2 regions of the Streptomyces sp. NPDC018263 genome follow, and region 1 is predicted to be linked to the other one. Evidence: predicted binding sites of a transcription regulator. Region 1 holds the regulator's gene; the other holds the start of a gene.
What was found. The regulator HspR, encoded in region 1, represses chaperone genes until heat shock. The targets are predictions, from matches to a motif close to TTGAGNNNNNNNNNCTCAA.
Positions count from the first base shown of each region.

Region 2: a site for HspR is predicted at 4,089-4,107, ahead of lon (endopeptidase La). Genes of this name have one in related genera too.

Region 1 covers NZ_JBVHFA010000003.1:236,896-251,691, forward strand. Annotated here, with positions in the region: gene clpB (ATP-dependent chaperone ClpB) at 1-1,209, opposite strand, end outside; gene ACZ3HQ_RS10215 (pyridoxamine 5'-phosphate oxidase family protein) at 1,325-1,738, shown strand; gene ACZ3HQ_RS10220 (Rieske (2Fe-2S) protein) at 1,878-2,213, opposite strand; gene ACZ3HQ_RS10225 (helix-turn-helix transcriptional regulator) at 2,536-3,549, shown strand; gene ACZ3HQ_RS10230 (helix-turn-helix transcriptional regulator) at 3,533-4,573, opposite strand; gene ACZ3HQ_RS10235 (sugar ABC transporter substrate-binding protein) at 4,793-5,899, opposite strand; gene ACZ3HQ_RS10240 (heat shock protein transcriptional repressor HspR) at 6,211-6,669, opposite strand; gene dnaJ (molecular chaperone DnaJ) at 6,675-7,856, opposite strand; gene grpE (nucleotide exchange factor GrpE) at 7,902-8,552, opposite strand; gene dnaK (molecular chaperone DnaK) at 8,549-10,390, opposite strand; gene ACZ3HQ_RS10260 ((Fe-S)-binding protein) at 10,675-12,957, shown strand; gene ACZ3HQ_RS10265 (antibiotic biosynthesis monooxygenase family protein) at 13,040-13,366, opposite strand; gene ACZ3HQ_RS10270 (YIP1 family protein) at 13,546-14,451, shown strand; gene ACZ3HQ_RS10275 (phosphoribosyltransferase) at 14,532-14,796, opposite strand, start outside.
Region 2 covers NZ_JBVHFA010000001.1:373,716-388,511, forward strand. Annotated here, with positions in the region: gene ACZ3HQ_RS01710 (MarR family winged helix-turn-helix transcriptional regulator) at 18-509, opposite strand; gene ACZ3HQ_RS01715 (lysozyme) at 746-1,573, shown strand; gene lon (endopeptidase La) at 1,637-4,066, opposite strand; gene ACZ3HQ_RS01725 (spermine/spermidine synthase domain-containing protein) at 4,193-4,879, shown strand; gene ACZ3HQ_RS01730 (response regulator transcription factor) at 4,988-5,728, shown strand; gene ACZ3HQ_RS01735 (sensor histidine kinase) at 5,725-6,837, shown strand; gene ACZ3HQ_RS01740 (multifunctional oxoglutarate decarboxylase/oxoglutarate dehydrogenase thiamine pyrophosphate-binding subunit/dihydrolipoyllysine-residue succinyltransferase subunit) at 7,152-11,003, shown strand; gene fxsT (FxSxx-COOH system tetratricopeptide repeat protein) at 11,098-14,103, opposite strand; gene ACZ3HQ_RS01750 (aKG-HExxH-type peptide beta-hydroxylase) at 14,233-14,796, opposite strand, start outside.

The DNA.
Region 1 (14,796 bases):
CAGCCGGGACGCGGCCTCGTCCACGAGGTCGATCGCCTTGTCGGGCAGGAAGCGGGAGGTGATGTACCGGTCGGACAGGGTCGCGGCGGCCACCAGCGCGCTGTCCGCGATCTGCACCTTGTGGTGCGCCTCGTACCGCCCCTTCAGACCGCGCAGGATCGCGATGGTGTCCTCGACGCTCGGCTCGGCGACCAGCACCTGCTGGAAGCGCCGCTCCAGCGCCGGGTCCTTCTCGATCCGCTCGCGGTACTCGTCCAGCGTGGTCGCGCCGACCATGCGCAGCTCACCGCGGGCCAGCATCGGCTTGAGCATGTTGCCCGCGTCCATCGCGGAGTCGCCCCCGGCGCCCGCGCCGACGACGGTGTGCAGCTCGTCGATGAAGGTGATGACCTGCCCGTCGGAGTCCTTGATCTCCGAGAGCACGGCCTTGAGCCGCTCCTCGAACTCACCGCGGTACTTGGCGCCCGCGACCATCGCGCCGAGGTCCAGCGAGACCAGCCGCTTGTCCTTCAGGGACTCCGGCACGTCGCCCTTGACGATGCGCTGGGCCAGCCCCTCGACCACGGCGGTCTTGCCGACGCCCGGCTCACCGATGAGGACGGGGTTGTTCTTGGTGCGGCGGCTCAGCACCTGCACGACCCGGCGGATCTCCTGGTCCCGGCCGATGACCGGGTCGAGGCGGCCCTCGCGGGCGGCGGCCGTGAAGTCGGTGCCGAACTTCTCCAGGGCCTTGTACTGACCCTCGGGGTCGGCAGTGGTCACGCGGCGTCCTCCTCTGGCCTTCTGAAAGGCGTCTTGCAGCTTCTTGGCGGTGGCTCCCTGCTCACGGAGCACGTCCCCGGCGGCGCCGCCCTTCGCGGCGAGACCGGTCAGCAGGTGTTCGGTGGAGAGGTAGTCGTCCCCGAGGTCCCCGGCGCGCTCGTCGGCGTCCGCGAGGACGGCGAGCAGCTCCCGGCTGGGCTGCGGGGGCGCGACGGTGGAGCCGGTCACGCTGGGCAGCGAGGCGAGCGCGCGCTCGGCCCCGGCGCGCACGGCGGCCGGGTCGGCGCCGACGGCGGCGAGCAGGTCGGTGATGTTCTCGTTGTCCTGGCCCGCGAGCAGCGCCAGCAACAGGTGAGCGGGCGTCAGGTCGGGGTGCCCCTCCGTCACGGCCCGCTGGCTTGCGGCGTTGATCGCGTCCCGGCTCCTGTTGGTCAGCTCGGCGTCCACGTGCGTGTTCTCCCCTTCCGCCACTACTCCACTGATGACTTAACCAGTGTACACAAACTTGAGTCGGGTGCGCTCAATTAAGCGCCGGGAACCTTGGATTGGCTAGGTTTCGGCCATGCCCTCATACTCCGTGGACCTGGACGCACCGGATGATTCGTACGTCGCCTTCTGGCGGGAGCGGCACCTGAGCACGCTCACCACCCTGCGCCCGGACGGCAGCCCGCACGTCGTGCCGGTGTGCGTGACCTGGGACCCCGAGGCGGGCATCGCCCGTGTCATCACCAGCGGCACCAGCACCAAGGCGGCGCTGGTGCGCGCGGCCGGGGCCGAGGGGGCGCGGGTGGCGGTGTGCCAGGTGGACGGCCGGCGCTGGGCCACGCTGGAGGGGCGGGCGCGGGTGCGCGAGGACCGGGAGGCGGTCGCGGAGGCGGAACGGCGCTTCACCGAGCGGTACGGCCGCGAGCCGCGCGAGAACCCGCTTCGGGTCGCCCTGGAGATCGAGGTGGAACGCGCGCTCGGGCACGGCTGAAGAGTTCCGGCCACGTGGCCGGAGTACCGAAACCCCGAAATATGCGCAGAAACTGCAGCGGCGTCACCGTGTTCAGGTCACGGTGACGCCGCTGCGGGGGGAAGTACCTGAGGCGATCTTTTACGACGGGGGAATCGCGTCAGGCACTGCGGGGGGTGGCAGTTGTGGTCCTGAGGTCGGCGACCTCGGGCTCCGCGAGACGGTGGTCCCGCTGGTCCAGATTGACGAAGATCATGCCGTACCGGACGGCACACCGCACCGGCTGCGGCGCGCCGCGCGGCTTGCGCAGGCAGCGGTACGCCCGTACGTCCTCGTCCTCGTCACGGGTGACCACCACCGGCTCGCCGAACACCGTCACCATCAACGAGTCGCCGCTGTGGGGGATGGCGGTGACCAGGTCGATGAAGTGCCAGCCGGAGCGGTAGGCGGTGGCCATCTCACGACGGAAGGAGCGGTCGTCGGGAGGCGTGGTCATGGTGATCAGTCCCACCGCGTGTCGAGCGGGGCGACGTCCCACCTCGTGTCCGCCGGCGTGGTGTCCCACCGGGTGTCCTGAACGCCCGCCGCTGTCGCGGCCCCCCGGTCACCCGGCGAGTGCGCGCTCGTCGCACCGGAGAGGCCCGCCAGTGTTCCGACGGCCGCAACGGCGGAGAGAGCGGCAACAAGCGCCGAGCGAAGCATTCTGTTACGCATGGTCGGCTTCGTCCTCACTTGAAAGTCCCCTCTTCCCCCGTCGAGTTAGACGATGGCTCATTCAGGCACATCATCGCCACACGATCGGTGCATCATGTTCCTGCATGTTCAGGACCCTGGGGGGTGGAGATTTGGCAACAAACGGGACAGAGGCGACACATCCCCACGCGGTGACAGAGATGTGCGCGGAAGGAAACCGCCTCTACGCGAGCGCCCTGCGCACCGGCCGTATCCCGCGCGCGGACGCCGAGGCGGCTCCGTGCCTGATGGAGTTCGCCCTGCTCCACCCCGACCCCGACGATCCCGGCTGGCTGCGGCCCGTGGCGCCGGCCGTCGCGCTGGCCCAGCGGCTGACCCCGATCGAGCGGGAGATCGCGGAGCGGCGGCGCCGGTCCATCGTGCTCTCCGAGATCTTCGAACCCTTCATGACGCTGAGCGCGCGCGAGGACGCCCCGACGCACGCCATCACCGTCCTGGAGGGCCTGGACCGCATCAACGCGGCCCTGGACCTCGCCACCGGCCAGTGCCGCACCGAGGTGCTCACCGTGCAGCCAGGCGGCCGCCGCAGCCCCGAGAACCGCCTCCTGGAGGCGCTGGACCGCGACCGCCCGCTGATCGAGCGCGGGGTGCGCATCCGCACCCTGTACCAGCACACCGCCCGCTACAGCGCCGACCGGCTCGCCTACGTGGACCGCTTCACCGACGGCAAGGCCGAGTACCGCACCATCGACGAACTGGTCGAGCGGCTGATCATCTGCGACGAGACGGTGGCCTTCATCCCGGTCCGCGAGGACCGCCAGGTCGCCCTGGAGCTGCGCCACCCCGGCCTGGTGCGCTACCTGGTCAAGGTCTTCGAGTTCATGTGGAGCCGCGCGGTCCCGCTGAGCGCCGGCACGCCGTACGAGACCGCTCCGGACGGCATCACCGACATCCAGCACTCCATCGCCAAGCTCCTGGTGGAGGGGCATGTCGACGAGGCCATCGCGCGCCGCCTCGGCATGAACGTCCGCACCTGCCGCGCCCACATCGCCAAGCTCGCCACCGCGCTGGGCAGCGGCAGCCGGGCCCAGCTCGGCTATCTGATCGCCCGCTCCGGGATGCTCAAGGAAGCGGACTAGGGCGGGTCCGCGCGCCGGCGGGCGCGGACGCCGGTCCGTGCGAGGGGCCGTCCAGCCCCACCTGGGCGATGCGGACGCCGAGTTGGGTACGGCTGGTCGCGCCCAGGGTCTCCGAGAGCCGGGCGATGTGCGCGCGACAGGTGCGCACGCTGATCCCGAGCCGCTCGGCGATCACCGCGTCCTGGTGGCCCTCGGCGAGCAGCGCGGCGATGGCGCGTTCGCGGTGCGAGATGCCCTCGATGCCGGTGTCGGGCAGCGGGGCGGTGAGCGGGATGGCCAGCCGCCACAGCCGCTCGAAGACCGTCACCAGGTACTCCACCAGCGCCGGGTGGCGCAGCTCCAGGGCCATGGTGCGGTCGGTGTTGGCGGGGATGAAGGCGACCGTGCGGTCGAAGAGGATGAGCCGGTCGATGACCTCGTCCAGCGTGCGGGCCTCCACCGCGTCGCCCATCAGCTCCAGGTAGTTGAGCAACCCCTGGCCGTGCCGGGCGACATGGGTGTACAGGTCGCGCATCCGGACACCCCGGGCGCGCAGTTCGAGCGCCCGGTGCAGCCCCTCGGTCAGCTCGGCCTCGCGCCGGATGCCGCCGGGCTGCACGGTGAGCACCTCGGTGGCACACCGCTCGGTGGCCTCGTCCATCGCGGCCTGGATACGGGTGAGCCCGTCCAGCACCCGGATCGCGGAGCCCTCACCCGGTGCGCCGATAGCGGGCAGTTGACGGCCGAGCCCGGCGTACCAGTCGAACGCGGCGACCGCCGAGCCCATCCGGCGCCGGCTCTCGGTGACCTCGTCGTAGACCCCGCGCAGCAGCCGGGTCATCACCTCCTGCGGGGAGGTGGGGACCAGCCAGTCCATGTCGTCGGGGTCGGGGTGCAGCAGGGCCAGCTCCAGCAGGCAGGGCACCGGCTCCGCGTCCGCGCGGGGCACCCGGCCCCGGCGCACGGCACGGGAGTACACGCGGTCCCCCTGCCCGCACAGCCGGTCGGCACCGTGGGGATGCTCCTCCGTCGCGTGCCCGGCCATCGCCCATTCCACCCCCGGTCGCCGCCACTTCGCAGCGCAACTATGCGGGGCGCCGCCCGCCTCCGCAACACGGCTCCTCCTGCCCCGGGCACCGCGAAACACCGGTATGCCCGGATCGCCGGGGGCCGGGCGGCCGACGAAAAGGGAGGCGGCCCCGCCGTCACCGGGGCCGCCTCCCTCACCTGTCTCCGGGCCGCTCCCCGGCCGCGCGTCCGCGCGTCAGCGCAGGCCCACGGCCGCGCAGGCCGACTTGTAGGAGGCGGTGCAGATCTGGTCGACGGTGTAGATGCCGTCCTCGACGACCGTGTCCTTGATCTTGCTCTTGGTCAGCGCGGTCACCTGGACCAGCTTGGCCGGGATCTGCTTGTCGGTGGGGCTGTCGACGCGGTCCTGGGTGAGGGCGTCGAACTGGATGTCCTTGCCCTGCACCTTGGCGACGGCCATCTGGGCGGCGGCCTCGGCCTCGTCCGGGTAGGACTTGTAGACGCTCATGTACTGCTGGCCCGCCAGGATGCGCTGTACGGCGTCCAGTTCGGCGTCCTGGCCGGTGATCGGGGGCAGGCTGGTGACGCCCGCGTTCTTCAGGGCCTTGATGACGCCGCCCGCCATGCCGTCGTTGGCGGCGTAGACGGCGGCGATGTTGTCCTTGCCGATCCGGCCTATCGCCTCGGTCATGTTGGCCTCGGCGTTCTCCGGCTTCCACTCCTTGGTGTCGAAGCTCTCCGCGATCGTCACCTTGCCGGTCAGCTCGGAGAGCGCACCCTCCTTGAACTGCTTGGCGTTGGGGTCGGTCGGCGAACCGTTCATCATCACGATCTTGTCGGAGAGCCCGGCGCCCGAACCCAGCCGCTCCAGCAGGGAACGGCCCTGCACCTCGCCGACCAGCTCGTTGTCGAAGGAGATGTACGCCTGGATCGGGCCCTCGGCCAGCCGGTCGTAGGCGATGACCGGGATGCCCGCGTCCTTGGCCTTCTTCACGGCCGGCGCGATCGCGTGCGCGTCGACGGCGTCCAGCAGGATGACGTTGACCTTCTCGTCGATCATCCGCTGCATCTGCTCGGCCTGCTGACCGGCGTCCGCGTCGGCGTTGGCGTACTCGACCTTGCCCTTGCCGTGGGTCAGTTCGGCCACCTTGCTCTTGATGATGGGGTAGTCGAACTTGTCGTAGCGGGTGTTCGCCTTCTCCGGCAGCAGCAGGCCGACGGTGACCTGGTCGCCCATGGTCGGGCTCGCGCTCGCGTCGTCTCCCGCCGCGTTCAGGACGCCACAGCCGGCGAGCGGGAGGACCATCGTGGAGACGGCCACGGACAGGGCGATACGGCGCATTCGAGGGCTCACTTCAGGTGCGTTCCGACGGGGTGCTGCGTGCGACCCGGGTGTCTGAAAAGACAACTTGGAGGCGCCCCACGGCGTCAAGCAAAACAACTTAACGAGATGGCAACACCACGCTGCGTTCAGCCGGTGAAGACCTGGCGGAACCTTGCGCAACCCGCTGTAAACACCCTTCACAACCTCCCCGTGCGAACCGCGTGTTACGTACACACGGGCGAATGAAGTCAGCCACGGTGTGAAAACCCGAAAGAGCCGGGAGGCTCAAGCCTCCCGGCTCTTTCGAAGGTGCTCGCCGGTTACGTCGCTCAGTCCGCGGACTGCTGCCGCTTCGGCCGCCACACCACCAGCGCGCTGGTCTGCTGGACCTCCTGGTACGGGACCAGGTCGCGCCGGTAGGAGGCGTGCACGGCGGCCTCGCGCTGACGCATCGTCGCCGCCGCGCCGTCGAGGGCCGACTCCAGCTCCGCGACACGGGACTGGAGCGCCGCGACGTGGTTCTCCAGTTCGATGATGCGCTTGATGCCGGCCAGGTTGATGCCCTCGTCCTGCGACAACTGCTGCACCTGGCGGAGCAGTTCGATGTCACGGGCCGAATAACGCCGCCCGCGCCCGGCCGTGCGGTCCGGGGAGACCAGACCGAGGCGGTCGTACTGCCGGAGCGTCTGCGGATGGAGTCCGGAGAGCTGCGCGGCGACCGAGATGACGTAGACCGGGGTCTCCTCGGTCAGCTCGTACGGGTTGCGCCGACGACCTGGTGTGTCCATCGGGCTCATTCTCCCTTCGCGGCCTCGAACAGCTCCGCCCGCGGGTCCTCGTCCGCGGTCGCCTCGCGATACGCCTCCAGCGCGTCACGAGCCTTCCCCGAGAGGTCCTTCGGGACACTCACCTCCACGGTGATCAGCAGATCGCCGTGACTGCCGTCCTTGCGCGCCGCGCCCTTGCCCCGCGCCCGCATGGTGCGGCCGTTGGGCGTGCCGGGCGGCAGCTTCAGGGTGACCGGGGACCCGCCGAGGGTGGGCACCCGCACCTCGCCGCCGAGCGCCGCCTCGGTGAAGGTGACCGGCACGGTGACGGTGAGGTTGTCGCCCTTGCGGCCGAACACCTTGTGCTCGCCCACGTGGACGGTGACGTACAGATCGCCCGCCGGACCGCCGCGCTCGCCGGGCGCGCCCTTGCCGCGCAGCCGGATGCGCTGCCCGTCGGTGACACCCGCCGGGATGCGGACCTGCATGGTGCGCGAGGACTTGGCCCGGCCGCTGCCGCCGCAGTCGGCGCAGGGGTGCTCCGCGATCAGGCCGCGGCCCTTGCAGTCGGGGCACGGGTCGGTGAGCGAGAAGCCGCCGCCGGAGCCCCGCGCGACCTGTCCGGTGCCGACGCAGGTCGGGCACACGCGCGGCGTGCCGTTCTTGTCGCCGGTGCCCGAACACGCCTTGCAGGGCGCCTGGGAGGTCATCCTGAGCGGTACGGTCGCGCCCTCGATCGCCTCGGTGAAGCTGAGCGTCACCTCGGTGTCGACGTCCTGCCCCCGGCGCGGCTGGGTACGGGTGGTACCCGGGCCGCCCCGGTTGAACAGACCGCCGAAGACATCGCCGAGCCCGCCGCCGAAGCCGCCGCTCTGCGCGCCGCCCGCACCGCCGGCGCCCCCGAAGAGGTCGCCGAGGTCGAAGTTGAACTGACCGCCGCCCGCACCCGGCCCCGGCCGGAATCCGCCGTTGCCGAACAGGGCCCGCGCGTCGTCGTACTCCTTGCGCTTCTTGGGGTCACCGAGGACGTCGTTCGCCTCGGAGATCTCCTTGAAGCGCTCCTCTGCGCGGGTGTTGCCCTTGTTGGCGTCCGGGTGGAACTCGCGGGCGAGCTTCCGGTACGCCTTCTTGATCTCGGCCTCGGTGGCGTCCTTGGGGACGCCGAGGACCTTGTAGAAGTCCTTCTCGATGAAGTCCTTGGTACTCATCCCCGACGTCCCTCCTTCCGGACCTGCATGATTTCCGTGATTACGTCAGCCCTCCTCCGGGCCACCGTTCTCCTTGTCGTCGGCCGCGCTCTCCTCGGCCTCCTCCGCCTTGACGGTCTGCGCGCCGGGCTGCGGCTCGGCGACGGCCACCCGCGCGGGGCGGATGGTGCGCTCACCGATGCGGTAACCGGGCTGGAGGATGGCCACGCACGTCGTCTCGGTGACGTCGGGCGCGTAGGAGTGCATCAGGGCTTCGTGGATCGTCGGGTCGAAGGGCTCGCCCTCCTTGCCGAACTGCATGAGGCCCATCTTGGCCGCCACGGTCTCCAGCGACTCGGCGACCGACTTGAAGCCGCCGAGCAGTTCGCCGTGCTCCCGCGCGCGGCCGATGTCGTCCAGCACGGGCAGCAGCTCGGTCAGGAGGTTCGCGATGGCGACCTCCTTGACCGCGACGCGGTCGCGCTCGACGCGGCGGCGGTAGTTCTGGTACTCGGCCTGGAGCCGCTGGAGGTCGGCCGTGCGCTCACCGAGCGCCGTCCGCACCTGGTCCAACTGCGCCACCAGACCGGCGTCCGCACTTGCGTCCCCCGCCGGGGCCGCCCCCTTCTCGGAGGCGGCCTTCGGCTCGGCGTCGTCGGGGTTCGCGCCGGAGGGGACGTCGGGCTTCTCCTCGAAGCCCGGGGTCTCCTCCGTCACGCGGCACCGTCCTTGCGCTCGTCGTCGACGATCTCGGCGTCCACGACGTCGTCGTCCTTGGCCTCACCGGCGTCGGCGGACGGACCGCCGGCGGCCTGGGCGCCCTGGGCGTCGGCGTACATGGCCTGGCCGAGCTTCTGCGAGACGGCCGCGACCTTCTCGGTGGCGGTACGGATCTCGGCGCTGTCCTCACCCTTGAGCTTCTCCTTCAGCTCGGTGACAGCCTCCTCGACCTCGGTCTTGATCTCGCCCGGGACCTTGTCCTCGTTGTCCTTGAGGAACTTCTCGGTCTGGTAGACGAGCTGCTCGCCCTGGTTGCGGGTCTCGGCGGCCTCGCGGCGGGCGTGGTCCTCCTCCGCGTACTTCTCGGCCTCCTGGCGCATGCGGTCGACCTCGTCCTTCGGCAGCGAGGAGCCACCGGTGACGGTCATCTTCTGCTCCTTGCCCGTGCCCAGGTCCTTCGCGGTCACGTGCATGATGCCGTTGGCGTCGATGTCGAAGGCGACCTCGATCTGCGGGACACCGCGCGGGGCCGGCGGCAGACCGGTCAGCTCGAACATCCCGAGCTTCTTGTTGTACGCCGCGATCTCGCGCTCGCCCTGGTAGACCTGGATCTGCACGGAGGGCTGGTTGTCCTCGGCGGTGGTGAAGATCTCGGACCGCTTGGTCGGGATCGTCGTGTTCCGCTCGATCAGCTTGGTCATGATGCCGCCCTTGGTCTCGATACCGAGGGACAGCGGGGTGACGTCGAGGAGCAGGACGTCCTTGACCTCGCCCTTGAGGACACCGGCCTGGAGGGCCGCGCCGATGGCGACGACCTCGTCCGGGTTGACGCCCTTGTTGGCCTCGTTGCCGCCGGTCAGTTCCTTGACCAGCTCGGCGACGGCCGGCATACGGGTCGAACCGCCGACGAGGACCACGTGGTCGATCTCGCCGAGCTGGATGCCCGCGTCCTTGATGACGTTGTGGAACGGCGTCTTGCAGCGCTCCAGGAGGTCGGCGGTGAGCTGCTGGAACTGGGCGCGGGTGAGCTTCTCGTCCAGGTGCAGCGGGCCCTCGGCGGACGCCGTGATGTAGGGCAGGTTGATCGAGGTCTCCGTGGAGGAGGACAGCTCGATCTTGGCCTTCTCGGCGGCCTCGCGGAGGCGCTGGAGGGCCATCTTGTCCTTGGCGAGGTCCACGCCGTGGCCGGCCTTGAACTGCTGGACCAGGTAGTCGACGACGCGCTGGTCCCAGTCGTCACCACCGAGGTGGTTGTCACCGTTGGTGGCCTTCACCTCGACGACGCCGTCACCGATCTCCAGCAGCGACACGTCGAAGGTGCCGCCACCGAGGTCGAAGACCAGGATGGTCTGGTCGTCCTTGTCGAGGCCGTACGCGAGGGCGGCGGCGGTCGGCTCGTTGACGATGCGCAGGACGTTCAGACCCGCGATCTCACCGGCCTCCTTGGTCGCCTGACGCTCGGAGTCGTTGAAGTACGCCGGGACGGTGATGACCGCGTCGGTCACCTTCTCGCCCAGGTAGGACTCGGCGTCGCGCTTCAGCTTCTGCAGAATGAACGCGGAGATCTGCTGCGGGTTGAAGTCCTTCCCGTCGAGCTGGATCTTCCAGTCGGTGCCCATGTGGCGCTTCACCGAGCGGATGGTCCGGTCCACGTTCGTGACCGCCTGGCGCTTGGCGACCTCGCCGACGAGCACCTCACCGTTCTTCGCGAAGGCGACGACGGACGGCGTGGTCCGGGCACCCTCGGCGTTGGTGATGACGGTGGGCTCGCCGCCCTCCAGAACGCTGACGACGGAGTTAGTCGTGCCCAGGTCGATGCCGACCGCACGTGCCATGGTTGATTCCTCCAGAGGACTTGAGTGGGACTGGCTCAAGTGTGCCACTCGGATCGCACTGGGTCAACAGACATGAGCCGACCGGACTCAACTCTTATATGGCGCTTATATGCAAGGCGGCGCCGGGCCCGACCGTCCGCGGGTTCCCCCGTCCCGGCGAAGGCAACCCTCAGCGACCCATCTCACCCCGCGCCGTGCTGCATCGCGCAGGAGGATGGGGGTAGTCTCAGACGGACTGCATAAGTTACCGCTTAGTAATTTCGAGGCCGCCTCAGGAGCCCCTCATGCAACTCGCCGCGATCATCGTGTCGCTGGTCCTGACCGTGGTCGGTGTCGCGCTGCTCGCCCGGGCCATCGGACAGTTCGTCCGGTACTTCAAGCTGGGCCAGCCCGTCCCCGCCGGTACCCGGACCGACAACCCGTACCAGCGCAGCGTGACGCTGGTGCGGGAGTTCCTCGGCCACACCCGGATGAACAAGTGGGGCATCGTCGGTGTGGCCCACTGGTTCGTGGCCGTGGGCTTCCTGACGCTGCCGCCGACCCTGGCCCAGGCGTTCGGCCAGCTCTTCAAGGCCGACTGGACGCTGCCCTTCATCGGCGACTTCCTGCCCTTCGAGCTGTACATCGAGTTCATCGGTGTGATGACCGTGCTCGGCATCGCCGTGCTGATGGTCATCCGGCTGCTGAGCCTGCCCAGCCGCCCGGGCCGCAAGTCCCGCTTCGCCGGTTCCAAGGCCGGCCAGGCGTACTTCGTCGAGTACGTCATCCTCACCATCGGCCTGGCGATCTACACCCTGCGCGGCCTCGAGGGCGCCCTGCACCACGTGGACCACTACGAGGCGGCCTACTTCGCCTCGTACCCGCTGGTCCTCGCCTTCAAGGCGCTCAGCGTCACCACGCTGCAGAACCTGGTCTACCTGGTCGCCATGATCAAGATCGGGACCTCGTTCATCTGGATGATCGTGGTCTCGCTCAACACCAACATGGGTGTGGCCTGGCACCGCTTCCTGGCGTTCCCGAACATCTGGTTCAAGCGGGACGCGGACGGCGGCGTCGCCCTCGGCGCGCTCCAGCCGATGACCTCCGGCGGCAAGCCGATCGACTTCACCGACCCCGGTGAGGACGACGTCTTCGGTGTCTCCCAGGTCGAGCAGTTCTCCTGGAAGGGCCTGCTGGACTTCTCCACCTGCACCGAGTGCGGCCGCTGCCAGTCGCAGTGCCCCGCGTGGAACACCGGCAAGCCGCTCTCCCCGAAGCTGCTGATCATGTCGCTGCGGGACCACGCCCACGCCAAGGCGCCCTACCTGCTCGCGGGTGGCGGCAAGACCATGGAGGGCGACGAGAAGGCGTCCGCGGAGCAGCTCGCGAACGTGCCCGCGGCCGCGCTGGCCGAGGCCGAGCGCCCGCTGATCGGCACCGCCGAGGAGAACGGCGTCATCGACCCGGACGTGCTGTGGTCCTGCACCACCTGCGGCGCCTGTGTCGAGCAGTGCCCGGTGGACATCGAGCACGTCGACCACATCGTCGACATGCGCCGCTACCAGGTGATGATCGAGTCCGCGTTCCCGTCCGAGGCGGGCACGATGCTCAAGAACCTGGAGAAGAAGGGCAACCCCTGGGGCCTGGCCAAGAAGCAGCGGCTGGAGTGGACCAAGGAGGTCGACTTCGAGGTCCCGGTCGTCGGCAAGGACATCGAGGACCTGTCCGAGGTCGAGTACCTCTACTGGGTCGGCTGCGCCGGTGCCCTGGAGGACCGCGCCAAGAAGACGACCAAGGCGTTCGCCGAGCTGCTGCACATCGCGGGCGTCAAGTTCGCCATCATGGGCGGCGACGAGAAGTGCACCGGTGACTCCGCCCGCCGTCTCGGCAACGAGCCCCTGTTCCAGGAGCTCGGCATGGAGAACGTCATGTCCCTCAACGCCGCGTTCGGCGAGGAGATGGACGACGACGGCAAGGTGATCCCGGAGTCGGCGAAGCCGAAGTCGGCCAAGAAGATCGTCGCCACCTGCCCGCACTGCCTCAACACACTCGGCAACGAGTACCCGCAGCTCGGCGGCGACTACGAGGTCATCCACCACACCCAGTTGCTCCAGCACCTGGTGGACGAGGGCAAGCTGATCCCCGTCACCCCGGTCGAGGGCATCATCACGTACCACGACCCCTGCTACCTGGGCCGGCACAACAAGATCTACACGCCTCCGCGCGAGATCATCGGCAAGGTCCCGGGTCTGCGGAACGAGGAGATGCACCGCCACAAGGAGCGCGGCTTCTGCTGTGGCGCCGGTGGCGCGCGGATGTGGATGGAGGAGCGGATCGGCAAGCGCATCAACAACGAGCGCGTCGACGAGGCCCTCTCCCTCAACCCCGACATCGTCTCCACCGCCTGCCCGTTCTGCCTGGTCATGCTGACCGACTCGGTCAACGGCAAGAAGAACGACGGCAAGGCGAAGGAGTCCATCCAGGTCGTGGACGTGGCCCAGCTCCTGCTGGACTCCGTCCGCACCCCGGCGGACCCGGCGGACGAGGACGAGCCCGCCACCGAGCCGGAGCCCGAGCCGGTCAAGTAGCGCACCGCTTCGCACACGACGGCGCCCCCTGGTCCACGAGACCGGGGGGCGCCGTCGTACCCGTAGGGGGTCGCGCCGGGGGTTACTTCGGGGACGCCTGCTGGACGACCTCGAAGGACCACAGGGTGGAGCCGGCCGCGGCGGGCCGCTGCTTCTCGCCGCCCTCACCGCCGCCGGTGCCCTGGTGGGCGGCCTTCATGGGGCCCTCCATCCACGCCTGGAAGGCCGCCTCGTCGCGCCAGCGGGTGTAGACGAGGTACTGGTCGGTGCCCTCCACCGGCCGCAGCAGCTCGAACCACTCGAACCCGTCCGAGCTCTCCACCGTGTGCGCCCGCGAGGCGAACCGCTTCTCCAGCACCTCCCGCTGCTCGTCGGGAACGGTCAGCACATTGATCTTCACTACGCTCATGCCCCCATCCTGCCCCCACCGTCTTACGTTCGCGTCTTCACCCAAACCTCCGGCCGCCCCCGGCCACCCCCGGTCTTCCCCCTGACGGTCCCTTAGGGGATGTCACAGGATGGCCGCAATGCCGGGCCCGACCCCCCGGGCCCGGCACACGGGCCGTCGGGAGCAGGTACGTTCGACGGGTGGCTGGATTCAGGATGGGACGCGGGGACCGGGACAACCGCACCGCACAAGGACAGCAGGCGCACGCGCCCCAGGGCCCGGCGTACGGCGGCCAGGCCCCGCACCACGGGCAGCGGGGGCCCGGCTACGGCTACCCGCAGGGCCGTCCGGGGCACCCGCAGGGGAACCAGTACGGGTACCCGGGACCGGTGAACGACGGCCCGGAGTACTTCGGCGACCCCGGTCCCGCGGGCCACGGCGGGCACGACCCGTACGCGGCGAACCAGCCGGGCCACACCCAGGCGTTCTCCATCGACGAGGCGTCCGCCTACACGCAGGGCCAGACCTACCACGCGGGCGCGGCGCAGCCCCCCGGCCCGTCCGGCCCGGCGCTGCACTGGAAGGAACTGCTGAAGGGGGTCGTGTTCAACCCGAACCCGACCTTCCTCCGCATGCGGGACTACACGATGTGGGGCCCCGCCCTGATCGTGACGTTCCTCTACGGCCTGCTCGCGGTGTTCGGCTTCGACGGCGCCCGCGCGGACGTGATCGGCGCGACGTTCACCAACGCGGTGCCGATCGTGCTGATCTCGGCCGTGACGATGGTGCTGAGCGCGTTCGTCCTGGGCGTGGTCACCCACACCCTGGCCCGCCAGCTCGGCGGCGACGGCGCCTGGCAGCCCACCGTCGGCCTGTCGATGCTGATCATGTCGCTGACGGACGCCCCGCGCCTGGTCTTCGCCATGTTCTTCGGCGGCGACGCGAGCTTCGTCCAGGTCATCGGCTGGATCACCTGGCTCGCCGCGGGCGCCCTGCTCACGCTGATGGTCTCCCGCTCCCACGACCTGCCCTGGCCGAAGGCGCTGGGCGCGTCGGCGATCCAGTTGATCGCGCTGCTGTCGATCGTGAAGCTGGGGACGTTCTGAGCCTGCTCAGGTGATCGGACAAGAGGAAGGGCCCCCGGAGCTTGCCGCTCCGGGGGCCCTTCCTCGTACGTGGGGGCCGCTCAGGCGTCCAGAACCTGCCCGGTACGGCGTACGACCGGCGGCTCGACGCTCCACGGGAAGTTGATCCAGTCCTCGGTGCGCTTCCAGACGTACTCGCACTTCACGAGGGAGTGGGACTTCTCGTAGATGACCGCGGAGCGCACCTCGGCGACGGTGTCGAGGCAGAAGTCGCGCACCAGCTTGAGCGTCTTGCCGGTGTCGGCGACGTCGTCGGTGATGAGCACCTTCTTGTCGGAGAAGTCGATGCGGTCCGGGACGGGCGCC
Region 2 (14,796 bases), on a different contig from region 1:
GCCCGCCGGGTGAACCGCTACTTCTCCGCGATGCCGTTCAACTCGTGCAGCAGCCGGGCGAGTTCGGCGACCTCACGGCGGTCCCAGTGGGCGAGCTGGCTGACGTAGCGGGCACGGCGGGCCTCTCTGACCCGGCCCACCCGGCCCCGGCCCTCGCCGGTGAGGGTGACCAGCCAGGCGCGGCCGTCGGCCGGATCGGGCTCGCGGGCGATCAGGCCGAGGTCCTCCAGGGCGCGCAACTGGCGGGACATGGTGGCCTTGCCGACGCCGATGTAGGCGGCCAGGTCGGTGGCCCGCTGGCCGCCCTGCTCGTCGAGCCGGATCAGCAGCCCGTACGCGGCCGGTTCCAGGTCGGGGTGGACCTCGCGGGCCATCTCGCCCTGGTTGGCCCGCGCCCGCCGCAGCAGCACGGTCAGTTCCCGCTCCAGTGCCAGGAATTCCTGGTCGACACAGCGCGGCGCCACGGGTGCGGTGTCCTCGCCCGTACCGTTGTTCCCGTCCTCGTGCACCTCAGTACCCCTGCCCGGTTTCGCCGTCTGAAATTTTCTGCCGGACCCCGTCATCGCCGCAGCTCCGTCAGTATTTCGCAGGCGTAGACCAACGGCGGCATCCGGACCCCCTTCCCACCCCCGTATCTACGTGCGTAGCTTCTTGGGCGGGCCCCTCGCGGCGGCCCGGCGCCACAGGCTCGTCGGTCATCGCCCCTCCCCTTTCGCCCCCCACTTTCACCCCGAAAGGCCACGCCATGCCCGTGCACAGACCCGGTCCCGCCCGCCCGCGCCCGTCCGCCGTCCTGGTCACGGCCCTGCTCGGCGCGCTCAGCCTCGTCCTCGGTCTCCTCTGCGCCGCCCCCGCCCAGGCCGCGCCCCACCGCGGCGACGCCTACCTCGGCATCGGCGTCCTCTCCCACGACGGCCGCTCCGGCACCCCGGCCGGCACCAGGGTCACCCAGACCGAGGGCGTCGACGTCTCCGGCCACCAGGGCAACGTCGACTGGGCCACCCTGTGGAACAGCGGAGTCCGCTGGGCCTACACCAAGGCCACGGAGGGCACTTACTACACCAACCCGTACTTCGCCCAGCAGTACAACGGCTCGTACAACGTGGGCATGATCCGGGGCGCGTACCACTTCGCCACCCCGGACACCACGAGCGGCGCGACGCAGGCGAACTACTTCGTGGACCACGGCGGCGGCTGGTCGCGGGACGGGCGGACGCTGCCGGGCACGCTGGACATCGAGTGGAATCCGTACGGCGACGCCTGCTACGGCAAGTCGGCCGCCTCGATGGTGAGCTGGATCGCGGACTTCCTCAACACATACCGGGCGCGCACCGGTCGCGACGCCGTGATCTACACGGCCACCAGTTGGTGGACCCAGTGCACGGGCAACAGCGCCGCCTTCGGCGCGGTCAACCCGCTGTGGATCGCCCGGTACGCCACCGCGCCGGGCACGCTGCCGGCGGGCTGGGGCGTGCAGACGATGTGGCAGTACACCTCCTCCGGCCCGACGGTCGGCGACCACGACAAGTTCAACGGCGCCCTGGACCGGGTGCAGGCGCTGGCCAACGGATAAGGCACCGCGTACGCGAAAGGCCCGAGTCCCCCTTCCTTCGGGGGGCTCGGGCCTTCGCCCCGTTCAGGCCGCGACCGGCACCTCCGCCGCGGTGGAGGCGGGCGCCAGGGCCAGCTCCAGCACCTGGCGGACGTCGGTCACCGCGTGCACGTCGAGCTTCTCCAGCACCTCGGCCGGGACGTCGTCCAGGTCGGCCTCGTTGCGCTTGGGGATGATCACGGTGGTCACCCCGGCGCGGTGCGCGGCGAGCAGCTTCTGCTTCACCCCGCCGATCGGCAGCACCCGCCCGGTCAGCGAGACCTCGCCGGTCATCGCCACGTCCGTGCGGACCAGCCGGCCGGAGAGCAGGGAGGCCAGCGCGGTGGTCATGGTGATGCCCGCGCTCGGGCCGTCCTTGGGGACCGCGCCCGCCGGGAAGTGGATGTGCACACCCCGGTCCTTCAGGTCGGCCACCGGCAGCTCCAGCTCGGCGCCCCGGCTGCGCAGGAAGCTCAGCGCGATCTGCGCCGACTCCTTCATCACGTCACCGAGCTGACCGGTCAGGGTCAGCCCCGCGGCGCCCGTCTCCGGGTCGGCGAGCGACGCCTCGACGTACAGCACGTCGCCGCCGGCGCCGGTGACCGCGAGCCCGGTCGCCACACCGGGGACGGCGGTACGGCGCTCGGCCGGGTCCTGCGCGGACTCGGGCACGTGGTGCGGACGGCCCACCAGAGCGCGCAGGTCCTCCTCGCGGACGGTGAACGGCAGTTCCCGCTCACCCAGTTCGTGCTGGGCCGCGACCTTGCGCAGCAGCCGGGCCACGGTCCGCTCCAGGGTGCGCACGCCCGCCTCGCGGGTGTACTCCCCGGCGAGCTTGCGCAGCGCGCCCTCCTCCAGGGTGACCTCGTCACCGGTGAGACCGGCCCGCTCCAACTGGCGCGGGAGCAGGTGGTCGCGGGCGATGACGACCTTCTCGTCCTCGGTGTAGCCGTCGAGGCGGACGATCTCCATCCGGTCGGCCAGCGCCTCCGGGATCGCCTCCAGGACGTTGGCGGTGGCGAGGAAGACCACGTCGGACAGGTCGAGTTCGACCTCCAGGTAGTGGTCCCGGAAGGTGTGGTTCTGCGCCGGGTCCAGCACTTCGAGCAGGGCGGCGGCCGGGTCGCCCCGGAAGTCCGAGCCGACCTTGTCGATCTCGTCGAGCAGCACGACCGGGTTCATCGACCCGGCCTCCTTGACCGCGCGGACGATACGGCCGGGCTGCGCACCGACGTAGGTGCGCCGGTGGCCCCGGATCTCCGCCTCGTCGCGGACACCGCCGAGCGCGACGCGGACGAACTTGCGCCCCATGGCGTGCGCGACGGACTCGCCCAGGCTGGTCTTGCCCACACCGGGCGGGCCGACCAGCGCCAGCACGGCACCGCCGCGCCGTCCGCCGATCACGCCGAGGCCGCGCTCACCGCGCCGCTTGCGCACCGCGAGGTACTCGGTGATGCGCGCCTTCACGTCGTCCAGACCGGCGTGCTCGGCGTCCAGGATCTCCTTGGCGCCCTGGATGTCGTACGCGTCCTCGGTCCGCTCGTTCCACGGCATCTCCAGGACGGTGTCCAGCCAGGTGCGAATCCAGGAGCCCTCCGGGGACTGGTCGGAGGAGCGCTCCAGCTTCTCCACTTCCTTGAGCGCGGCCTCTCGGACGCGCTCGGGCAGGTCGGCGGCCTCCACGCGGGCGCGGTAGTCGTCGGACTCCTCGGCCGCGTCCGGGCCGTCGCCGTTCAGCTCGCGCAGCTCCTTGCGGACCGCTTCGAGCTGGCGGCGCAGCAGGAACTCGCGCTGCTGCTTGTCGACGCCCTCCTGGACGTCCTTGGCGATGGTCTCCGCCACGTCCTGCTCGGCGAGGTGGTCGCGGAGCTGCTGGGCGGCGAGCTTCAGGCGGGCCACCGGGTCGGTGGTCTCCAGCAGCTCGGTCTTCTGGTCGGTGGTGAGGAACGGCGAGTAACCGGAGTTGTCGGCGAGCGCGGAGACGTCGTCGATGGCCTGGACCCGGTCCACGACCTGCCAGGCGCCGCGCTTGCGCAGCCAGGTGGTGGCCAGCGCCTTGTACTCCTTGACCAGGTCGGTCACCTGGCCGGGCAGCGGGTCGGGCACGGTCTCCTCGACCCGGGCGCCCTCGACCCACAGCGCGGCGCCGGGACCGGTGGTGCCCGCGCCGATGCGCACCCGGTGGCGGCCCTTGACCAGGGCGCCGGGGTCGCCGTCGGCGAGTCTGCCGACCTGCTCGACGGTGCCGAGCACACCGGTCTTCGCGTACGTGCCGTCGATGCGCGGGACCAGCAGCACCCTGGGCTTGCCGGACTCGGCGCGCGCGGCGGACTGGGCGGCCTCCACGGCGGCCCGGATCTCGGCGTCGCTCAGATCCAGCGGCACGACCATGCCGGGCAGCACGACCTCGCCGTCGAGCGGCAGCACGGGCAGAACGAGCGTGACCTCCATGGACTCACCCGACTCAGCAGCCATGATCTCCCCTTCGGCAGTCAACTTGAGTAACACTGACTCAATGCTCCTGAGCGGTTGAATGTTCCCCGAACATCGTTCGCTCTCGGCGAACGAAAATCCCGCGCCCGGCCGGGGCAGGATGTCGGCATGACTGCCACGCACGACAGCGCCGGGGAACCGGTGGTCCTGGACCGGCGCGAGGGACCGTACGGGGAGGTGGCGCTGCGCCGCAGCGGGGCGCTGCTCCAGATCATCGCCAACGGGTGCTTCCTGATGGACACCTCCGACGGCCGCTCGGAGCGGCTGCTGGTGGACGCGGCGCGGGACGCGCTGGACGACCGCCCGGCGCCGGAGGTGCTGATCGGCGGGCTCGGCGTCGGCTTCTCGCTGGCGCACGCGGCAGCCGACCCCCGCTGGGGACGCATCACCGTGGTGGAGCGCGAGAGCGCCGTCATCGACTGGCACCGCACCGGCCCGCTGGCCGAGATCTCCGCCGACGCGCTGGCCGACCCGCGCACGCGCGTCGTGGAGGCGGATCTCGTCGCCTACGTCAATGAGACTTCCGACACGTTCGACGCGGTGTGCCTCGACATCGACAACGGACCCGGCTGGACCGTCACGGAGGGCAACGAAGGGCTGTACACACCCAGCGGACTCGCCGCGTGCGCAAGGGTGTTGAGGCCCGACGGGGTCCTTGCCACGTGGTCCGCGCAGCCCTCTCCGGAATTTGAAGGAACCTTGCGGAATGCCGGGTTCCGACAGGTGCGTACCGAAGAGGTCCCCGTTGCCCGTGGCGTTCCCGACGTGGTCCATCTCGCCGTCCGACCTGGATAGCGACGGCCCGGCGTGTCCCCGTAATGTGCAGCGTGACGCGGATCATTCAAGCGTCAATCGCAGTCATGGGATCACCCCACGGATTCCGGAAAGCAACAGGGGCGGGCGATGGAGCAGACACACACCTCCCAGACCGGTGCGGCGACGACGTCACAGGGCGCGCAGCGCCGGGTACTGGTCGTCGAGGACGACCCCACGATCGTCGACGCCATCGCGGCCCGGCTCCGCGCCGAGGGATTCCTCGTGCAGACCGCCGGTGACGGTCCCTCGGCGGTCGACACGGCCGAGGCATGGCAGCCCGACCTGCTGATCCTCGACATCATGCTGCCCGGCTTCGACGGCCTGGAGGTCTGCCGCCGCGTGCAGGCGTCCCGCCCGGTGCCGGTCATGATGCTCACCGCGCGCGACGACGAGACCGACATGCTGGTCGGCCTCGGGGTCGGCGCCGACGACTACATGACCAAGCCGTTCTCCATGCGGGAGCTGGCCGCGCGCGTGCACGTCCTGCTGCGCCGCATGGAGCGTGCCGCGCTCGCCGCGACCACCCCCCGCTCCGGCATACTCCGGCTCGGCGAGCTGGAGATCGACCACGCCCAGCGCCGGGTGCGCGTGAAGTCGGACGACGTCCATCTGACGCCCACCGAGTTCGACCTGCTGGTGTGCCTGGCCAACACCCCGCGCGCGGTGCTCTCCCGCGAGCAACTGCTCGCCGAGGTCTGGGACTGGGCGGACGCCTCCGGCACCCGGACGGTGGACAGCCACATCAAGGCCCTGCGCCGGAAGATCGGCGCCGAGCGCATCCGCACGGTGCACGGGGTCGGTTACGCGCTGGAGACGCCGACGCCGTGAGTCTCGGACGGGAAGCGGGGCGCCGGCGCTCCGGGGGCGGACCCTGGGGCGGCGTACGCCCGTTCTCGATCAAGACCAAGCTGGGCGCGCTGGTCGTCATCTCGGTGCTGATCACCACCGGTCTCTCCATGATCGCGGTGCACACCAAGACCGAGCTGCGCTTCATCACGGTCTTCTCCATGATCGCCACGCTGCTGATCACCCAGTTCGTGGCGCACTCGCTCACCGCGCCGCTGGACGAGATGAACGCGGTGGCCCGCTCCATCTCGCACGGCGACTACACGCGCCGGGTGAGCGAGGGCCGCCGCGACGAACTCGGCGACCTCGCCGTCACGATCAACGTGATGGCGGACGAGCTGGAGGCCCAGGACCTCCAGCGCAAGGAGCTGGTGGCGAACGTCTCGCACGAGCTGCGCACCCCCATCGCGGGCCTGCGCGCGGTGCTGGAGAACATCGTCGACGGCGTCACCGAGGCCGACCCGGAGACCATGCGCACCGCGCTGCGCCAGACCGACCGGCTGGGCAGGCTGGTGGAGACCCTGCTGGACCTCTCCCGCCTCGACAACGGCGTGGTCCCGCTGAAGGCCCGCCGCTTCGAGGTGTGGCCGTACCTGTCCGGCGTGCTCAAGGAGGCCAACATGGTCGCCTCCGCGCGCGCCGGCATCGCCTCCGGCTCCGGCAGCCACACCCGTACCGATGTGCATCTGCACCTGGACGTGTCCCCGCCTGAGCTGACCGCGCACGCCGACCCCGAGCGCATCCACCAGGTCGTGGCGAACCTCATAGACAACGCGGTCAAGCACAGCCCGCCGCACGGCCGGGTCACGGTGAAGGCCCGGCGCGGCGCGCGTCCGGAGTCGCTGGAGCTGGAGGTGCTGGACGAGGGTCCGGGCATCCCGCGCTCGGAGTGGCACCGCGTGTTCGAGCGGTTCAACCGGGGCGCGGTCAGCCGCCCGCACGGTCCGGGCAGCGACGGCGGCACCGGTCTGGGGCTCGCCATCGCCCGCTGGGCGGTGGATCTGCACGGCGGCCGGATCGGTGTGGCCGAATCCGAGCGGGGCTGCCGGATCATCGTCACCCTTCCGGGAGCGGTTCCGGCGTCGAGTTGACGCGCCCGGCCCGCTTGGGATTCAGTCGGATGATCAAGATCACAATCGTTCGTCCAGGCGGACACGTGTGATCAGGCACGGGCCGGCGCGATGCGCGGAGCGAGGACGCTCAGGGCCCCTGTCAGGCGTGCCCGCAACGCCCCTTCCGTATCCGGAACCCCGCTTGTTTCCCGCCATTTCGCGGCCCGAAACGCGGTTCCCGATGTGACTTGCACGACGATGAACGGGCCCGACCTGACCTTCCCGCTCTTGGAGGCGTAGCCTTTATTCCCGCTGTCCATCACCTTGTGAAGCGGAAGAGGGCGGTTACCGCCGTGTCGCCACAGTCCCCCAGTAACTCGAACGTCTCCACCGACGACCAAGCCGGGAAGAACGCCGCCGCGGCGTTCGGCCCGAACGAGTGGCTCGTCGACGAGATCTATCAGCAGTACCTCCAGGACCCGAATTCGGTAGACCGTGCCTGGTGGGACTTCTTCGCCGATTACAAGCCGGGGGCGCCCGCCGCCTCGGCTCCGGCGGGTACCGCGGCCGCGGGGGCCGCGGGCACCACCCCCACCGCTCCCCCGGCCCAGGCCGCCCCGGCCCAGGCCGCCCCGGCTCAGGCCGCCGCGCCCGCCCAGGCACCGGCCCAGCCGGCCCCGGCCGCCAAGCCCGCGCAGGCCCCGGCCGCGCCGGCCCAGGCTCCGGCGCAGGCCCCTGCCGCGAAGGCCGCCCCGGCCGCCCAGGCCCCGGCGAAGCCGGCCGCGGCGCCCGCGGCGAAGCCGAAGGCCGCCGCCGCGCCCGCCACCGAGGCCCCCGAGGGCCCCGAGTACGTGACGCTGCGCGGTCCGTCCGCGGCCGTGGTGAAGAACATGAACGCCTCGCTGGAGCTGCCGACCGCCACCTCGGTGCGCGCGGTCCCGGTGAAGCTGCTGTTCGACAACCGCATCGTCATCAACAACCACCTCAAGCGCGCCCGCGGCGGGAAGATCTCCTTCACGCACCTCATCGGGTTCGCCATGGTGCAGGCCATCAAGGCCATGCCGGCGATGAACTACTCGTTCGGCGAGAAGGACGGCAAGCCGACCCTGGTCAAGCCGCCGCACGTGAACCTCGGCCTGGCCATCGACCTGGTGAAGCCCAACGGCGACCGCCAGCTCGTCGTCGCGGCCATCAAGAAGGCCGAGACGCTGAACTTCTTCGAGTTCTGGCAGGCCTACGAGGACATCGTCCGCCGCGCCCGCGAGGGCAAGCTCACGATGGACGACTTCACCGGCGTCACGGTCTCCCTGACCAACCCCGGCGGCCTCGGCACCGTCCACTCCGTGCCGCGCCTGATGCCCGGCCAGTCCGTGATCATGGGCGTCGGCTCCATGGACTACCCGGCGGAGTTCCAGGGCACCAGCCAGGACACCCTGAACAAGCTCGGCGTCTCCAAGGTCATGACGCTCACGTCGACCTACGACCACCGGGTCATCCAGGGCGCCGCCTCCGGCGAGTTCCTGCGCCAGGTCGCCAACCTGCTCCTCGGCGAGAACGGCTTCTACGACGACATCTTCGAGGCGCTGCGCATCCCCTACGAGCCGGTCCGCTGGCTCAAGGACATCGACGCCAGCCACGACGACGACGTCACCAAGGCCGCCCGTGTCTTCGAGCTGATCCACTCCTACCGGGTCCGCGGCCACGTCATGGCCGACACCGACCCGCTGGAGTACCAGCAGCGCAAGCACCCCGACCTGGACATCACCGAGCACGGGCTCACCCTGTGGGACCTGGAGCGCGAGTTCGCCGTCGGCGGCTTCGCCGGCAAGTCGATGATGAAGCTGCGCGACATCCTGGGCGTGCTGCGCGACTCGTACTGCCGCACCACCGGCATCGAGTTCATGCACATCCAGGACCCCAAGCAGCGCAAGTGGATCCAGGACCGCGTCGAGCGCCCGCACTCCAAGCCGGAGCGCGAGGAGCAGTTGCGCATCCTGCGCCGCCTGAACGCCGCCGAGGCGTTCGAGACGTTCCTGCAGACCAAGTACGTCGGCCAGAAGCGGTTCTCGCTGGAGGGCGGCGAGTCCGTCATCCCGCTGCTGGACGCGGTCATCGACTCGGCCGCCGAGTCGCGCCTGGACGAGGTCGTCATCGGCATGGCCCACCGCGGCCGGCTGAACGTGCTCGCCAACATCGTCGGCAAGTCGTACGCGCAGATCTTCCGGGAGTTCGAGGGCAACCTCGACCCGAAGTCGATGCACGGCTCCGGTGACGTGAAGTACCACCTGGGCGCCGAGGGCACCTTCACCGGGCTCGACGGCGAGCAGATCGCGGTCTCCCTGGTCGCCAACCCCTCGCACCTGGAGGCGGTCGACCCGGTCCTGGAGGGCGTCGCCCGCGCCAAGCAGGACATCATCAACAAGGGCGGCACGGACTTCACCGTGCTGCCGGTGGCGATCCACGGCGACGCGGCCTTCGCGGGCCAGGGCGTGGTGGCCGAGACCCTGAACATGTCGCAGCTCCGCGGCTACCGCACCGGCGGCACGGTCCACATCGTCATCAACAACCAGGTCGGCTTCACCGCCGCCCCGGAGTCCTCGCGCTCCTCGATGTACGCGACCGACGTGGCCCGCATGATCGAGGCCCCGATCTTCCACGTGAACGGTGACGACCCGGAGGCCGTGGTCCGCGTCGCGCGGCTCGCCTTCGAGTTCCGTCAGGCGTTCAACAAGGACGTGGTGATCGACCTCATCTGCTACCGCCGCCGCGGTCACAACGAGTCGGACAACCCGGCCTTCACCCAGCCGCTGATGTACGACCTGATCGACAAGAAGCGCTCGGTGCGCAAGCTCTACACCGAGTCCCTGATCGGTCGCGGTGACATCACCCTGGAGGAGGCCGAGCAGGCGCTCCAGGACTACCAGGGCCAGCTCGAGAAGGTCTTCACCGAGGTCCGCGAGGTCACCTCGCAGCCGGCGCAGGGCGAGTCCCAGCCGCCCAAGGACGGCTTCCCGGCGGCGGTCCCGACCGCGATCTCCGCGGAGGTCGTCAAGCGGATCGCCGAGTCCCAGGTCAACGTCCCGGACAACATCACCGTCCACCCGCGGCTCCTGCCGCAGCTCCAGCGCCGGGCGGCGATGGTGGAGGACGGCACGATCGACTGGGGCATGGGCGAGACCCTGGCCATCGGCTCGCTGCTGCTGGAGGGCACCCCGGTCCGCCTCGCGGGCCAGGACTCCCAGCGCGGCACCTTCGGCCAGCGCCACGCGGTGCTCATCGACCGGCAGACCGGCGAGGAGTACACCCCGCTCCAGTACCTCTCCGAGGACCAGGCGCGGCTGAACGTCTACAACTCCCTGCTGTCCGAGTACGCGGCCATGGGCTTCGAGTACGGCTACTCGCTGGCCCGCCCGGACGCGCTGGTGATGTGGGAGGCGCAGTTCGGCGACTTCGTCAACGGCGCGCAGACGGTCGTCGACGAGTTCATCTCCTCGGCCGAGCAGAAGTGGAACCAGACCTCCGGTGTGGTCCTGCTGCTGCCGCACGGCTACGAGGGCCAGGGCCCGGACCACTCCTCGGCCCGTCCGGAGCGGTTCCTCCAGCTCTGCGCGCAGAACAACATGACGGTCGCCATGCCGACCTCGCCGGCGAACTACTTCCACCTGCTGCGCTGGCAGGTCCACAACCCGGACCACAAGCCGCTGATCGTCTTCACCCCGAAGTCGATGCTGCGTCTGAAGGCGGCGGCCTCGAAGGCGGAGGACTTCACCTCCGGCGAGTTCCGTCCGGTCATCGGCGACGACACGGTCGACCCGGCCGCCGTCCGCAAGGTCGTCTTCTGCTCCGGCAAGGTCTACTACGACCTCGAGGCCGGCCGGCAGAAGCGCGGCGCCACGGACACGGCGATCATCCGCATCGAGCGGCTGTACCCGCTGCCCGGCGCCGAGGTCCAGGCCGAGGTCAACAAGTACCCGAACGCCGAGAAATACCTCTGGGTGCAGGAGGAGCCGGCGAACCAGGGTGCGTGGCCGTTCATCGCGCTCAACCTGATCGACCACCTGGACCTGGCCGTCGGTGCCGACGTCCCGGCGGGCGAGCGCCTGCGCCGCATCTCGCGCGCGCACGGCTCCTCCCCGGCGGTGGGCTCCGCCAAGCGCCACCAGGCGGAGCAGGAGCAGTTGGTGAACGAGGTCTTCGAGGCGTGACCCCGGCTCACTGAGCAACGCTGAAGGGCCCGGCTCTCCTGGATCTGATCCGGAGGGCCGGGCCCTTCGCCGTCCGGGCGGTGCCCGGCGGCGCTCAGCTCGCCTGCGGCTCGAAGTCCCAGTACGGGCGGTTGCGGGAGCGGGCGGAGACGGTGTGGACGTGCTGGGGGCCGAGGGTGGCGGCGAGGTCGGCGAGGGCCTCCTGTTCGACCTTCTCCGCCTGCTGGCGCTCGCGCAGCGCGCGCAGGTCGGCCGCGTAGGCGACGCGGGCGGTCAGGGTGAGCGGGTGGGTGCGGCCCAGGCTGTCGGTGGCGCGCAGGATGGTGATCTGGCTGAGGTCGGCGGCGGCCTCGGTGTCCCCGACGAGGTTGCGCAGCGCGGCCGCGTTGACGGCGCAGCCCAGCGCGTACGGGTGGGTCTCCCCCAGCGCGGCGGACATGTCGGCGAGGCTCTGCTCGATCAGTACGTGGGCGTGGTCGCGTTCGCCGACGCTGCGCAGCACCAGGGCGTGGTTGGCGCGGGCGCCGATGATGAAGGGGTGGCCCTCGGGCAGCAGCAGTTCGTAGCGGGCGAGGACGGACTCGCTGGCCTCGCGGGCCTGGTCGATGTCGCCGTGCTCGCGGGCGAAGCAGCTCTGGCTGACGGCGGCGGCCAGGGTGTGCGTGTGGCTGTCCCCGAGCTTGCGCTCCAGCCCTTCCAGGACGCGGGTGAGCAGTTCGCCCGCCCCGGCCCGGTCCCCGCCGCGCAGCCGGCACAGGGCGAGGTTGTGCTCGGCGCGCAGGGTGTTCTGGTTGTCCGGGCCCATGACGATGCGGTATTCGCGGACGTTCCTGGTCTGGATGGACTCGGCCTCGGAGTAGCGGCCCAGCAGGCGCAGGTCGACCGCGTAGGAGACCTCGGAGAACAGGGTCCAGGGGTGGCGGCCCTTGAGGAGCTGGCGGCGGGCCTCCAGGGTGCGGGTGTCGAAGCCGCGGGCCTGTTCGTAGCGGCCGAGGAGGCGCAGGGTGAAGCCGAGGTTGTTCTGGGCGTTGAGGGTGCGCGAGTCGTGCTCGCCGAACAGCTCGCGGTAGGTGGGGTAGAGCCATTCGTCGAGTTCGAGCGCGGCGTCGTACTGGCCGAGTTCGCGCAGGTCGGCGGCTAGTCCGCCGGCCATCCTGAGGTGGTCGAGGTCGTGTTCGCCGCGTTCGGCGAGGAGTTGCTCGCGGGCGGCCCGGTCGATGGCCTCGGTCTCCTGGAAGCGGCCGGCCGAGCGCAGCAGGTTGGCGTAGTGGTAGGTCACCTCCCAGACGCGGGGGTGGGAGTCGCCGAGCAGCTCGCGCCAGGTGGCGAGGGCGCGGCCGCCGAGGTTCACACCCGCCGTGTACTCCCCCGCGAACAGCATGTACCGCAGGCAGTTGAGCACCAGCCCCTGCACCCGGCGGTCCTTGCTGCGCAGTACGTCGGCGTACTTGAGGTGCGGGACGATCTCGGCGTACGCGTCCCAGTTGCGGGTGTCGGTGGGGCGGCCGGGGTCGGCCTCGGCGAGGGCGCGGCGGACCACCTCGATGAACTCGCTCCGGTCGGCCTCGGGCATGTCCTTGTGCACGATCTGGTGGACCATCCGGTGCAGGTAGACCGACTCGCCGGAGGCGACCCCCTCGTCCAGCGTGGCCTCGTGCGACTCCAGCCGGACCACGGAGTACTGGCGGAGCTGGTTGACGGCCTTGTTCCACAGCAGCGGGTCGTCCAGCAGCCCGGCGAGCTGTTCGGGCAGGTCGTCGTGGTTCATCTCCTTCAGCAGCCGGACCGGGATGAAGCCGGGCGCGAAGAAGGTGCACAGCCGCAGCAGGTCGACGGACTCGGGGACGGTCTCGCGGAGCTTGTTCAGCAGTATCGACCAGGCGGTCTGGAAGGCGAGCGGGAAGTCCGCGGACACCTTGACCACGTCCTGGTCGATCCCGCCGTCCAGCAGGGCGATGTACTCCTCCACCGAGAGGTCGGAGTCGTTGAGCCAGCCCGCGGTCTGGTCGAGCAGCAGCGGGAGGTCCTCCAGCGCCTGGGCGAGCTGGTCGGCGTCGGGTTCGGTGAGCCGGGGTGCGCGGCGGCGGATGAAGGCGACCGACTCGTCGCGGCCGTAGACGGGGACTTCGAGGAGCTTGCTGTTGTGCTCGCCCCACTCGGGGTTGCGGGAGGTGATGAGGACGTGGCCGGGGCCGGTGGGCACGAGGTCCCAGATCTGGTCGGGTTCGTCGGCACCGTCCAGCACGAGCAGCCAGCGGGAGTACGGGGTGCCCCGGCGCAGCGCGTCGCGGACGGCGCGGAGCCGCTCGCCGTACTCGGCGCCGGTGGACAGGCCGAGTTTGGGGGCGAGTTCGGCGAGGAGGCGGCGGTAGCTGACGCGTTTCTCGGCGTTGACCCACCACACCACGTCGTACTCGGAGCCGAAGCGGTAGACGTACTCGGCGGCGAGCTGGGTCTTTCCGACGCCGGACATGCCGTGCAGGGTGAGGACGCCCGCGCCGGGGTCGCTGCCCTGGAGCAGGTGGTAGGCGTCGTTGAGCAGCGGTTCGCGGCCGGTGAAGCGGGTGTTGCGGCGGGGCACCCCGCCCCACACGTCGGGCATGGCGGCCGGGAAGCGGGGTGCGGGGCGGCCCGGGTCGTCGCCCGGGCGGCTGTCGTGGGGCAGGTCGAGGCGGTCCAGGAGCCGGCGTTCGGCCTCGTCGGCGCCCATGTTGGTGAGGGCGACGGGGGCGAGGGCCGCGACGGCGGAGGGCAGCGGGGCGTTGGTGACGGAGACGGCGGCGAACCGGCCCGGATCGGCGCCGACCACCTCGCGCAGGGCCGCGTTCCACTCGTCGTGGGTGCGCGGGCCGAGCTGGAAGTACCACTCGCTGACCACGATCAGGGTGCGGCCCTCGGCGAGGGTGAGGTCGCGCAGCAGGTCGGCCAGGGGCTGGTCCGGGGGCGCGTCCCAGCGCAGGTAGACCACTCTGAGGCCGCGCCGCTCCAGCCGGTCCCCGATCCAGGCGGCCCAGGCGCGGTTGAACCCGGCGAAGCTGATGGTGACGGTCTGCCTCGCGGCCCCGTTCCCGTTCGGTGCCGGCGTACGGGCTTCAGACATCGGCGGCCTCCAGCACGTAGACAGGAAATCGTAGAACCTCGGCGCGGTCCCTGGGGAGTACGGCGACCGCCGGAGACGAACGCCTCGGTGCGCCGATCTTCGCGCAGCGGGGGGTGCGAAGCCGGCATTTCACCGGTTCGGGATCGGCGGCGTGGGGGGCTGTCGCTGCGCCCAGAGGGTGCGCACCGCCTTGACGTACGCCTGCGCGCGCGCCGTGTGCCCCCGTGGTGCGGGGCGGGCGGAGAGCCGTTCGTGGGCGGCGGCCATGCCGTCGACGAACCGGCGCCCGGCCGGGGTGAGGTCGGGCGAGGCGACGAGCGCGGGCAGGGCGGCGGCGACCTGGGCGTGGTAGCGGGCGTGTTCGGCCCAGGCGGCCTCGCGGCGGGCGGGTTCGGCGAGCGCGGTGCGCTGGAAGTGGTCGGCCAGCGCGAGATGGGCGTAGGTGCCGTGCAGCAGCCCGTCGTAGGGGCGGGGGTCGGGGCGCCAGGGGGCGAAGTAGCGGGCCTCGGGTCCGGCGCGGTGCAGTTCCACCAGTTCGCCGAGGGCGGCGAGTTTGGTGTGCTGCATCTCGTGGACGAGGGTCGCGGCGAGCGCGGTCGGGGTGGCGGGGGTGGTGCTGAGCAGCGCGCCGAACGCCTCGCGCCGGGTCCCGCTGGAGCTGCCCCGGCCGTCCGAGCCGGGCGGGGGCGCGAG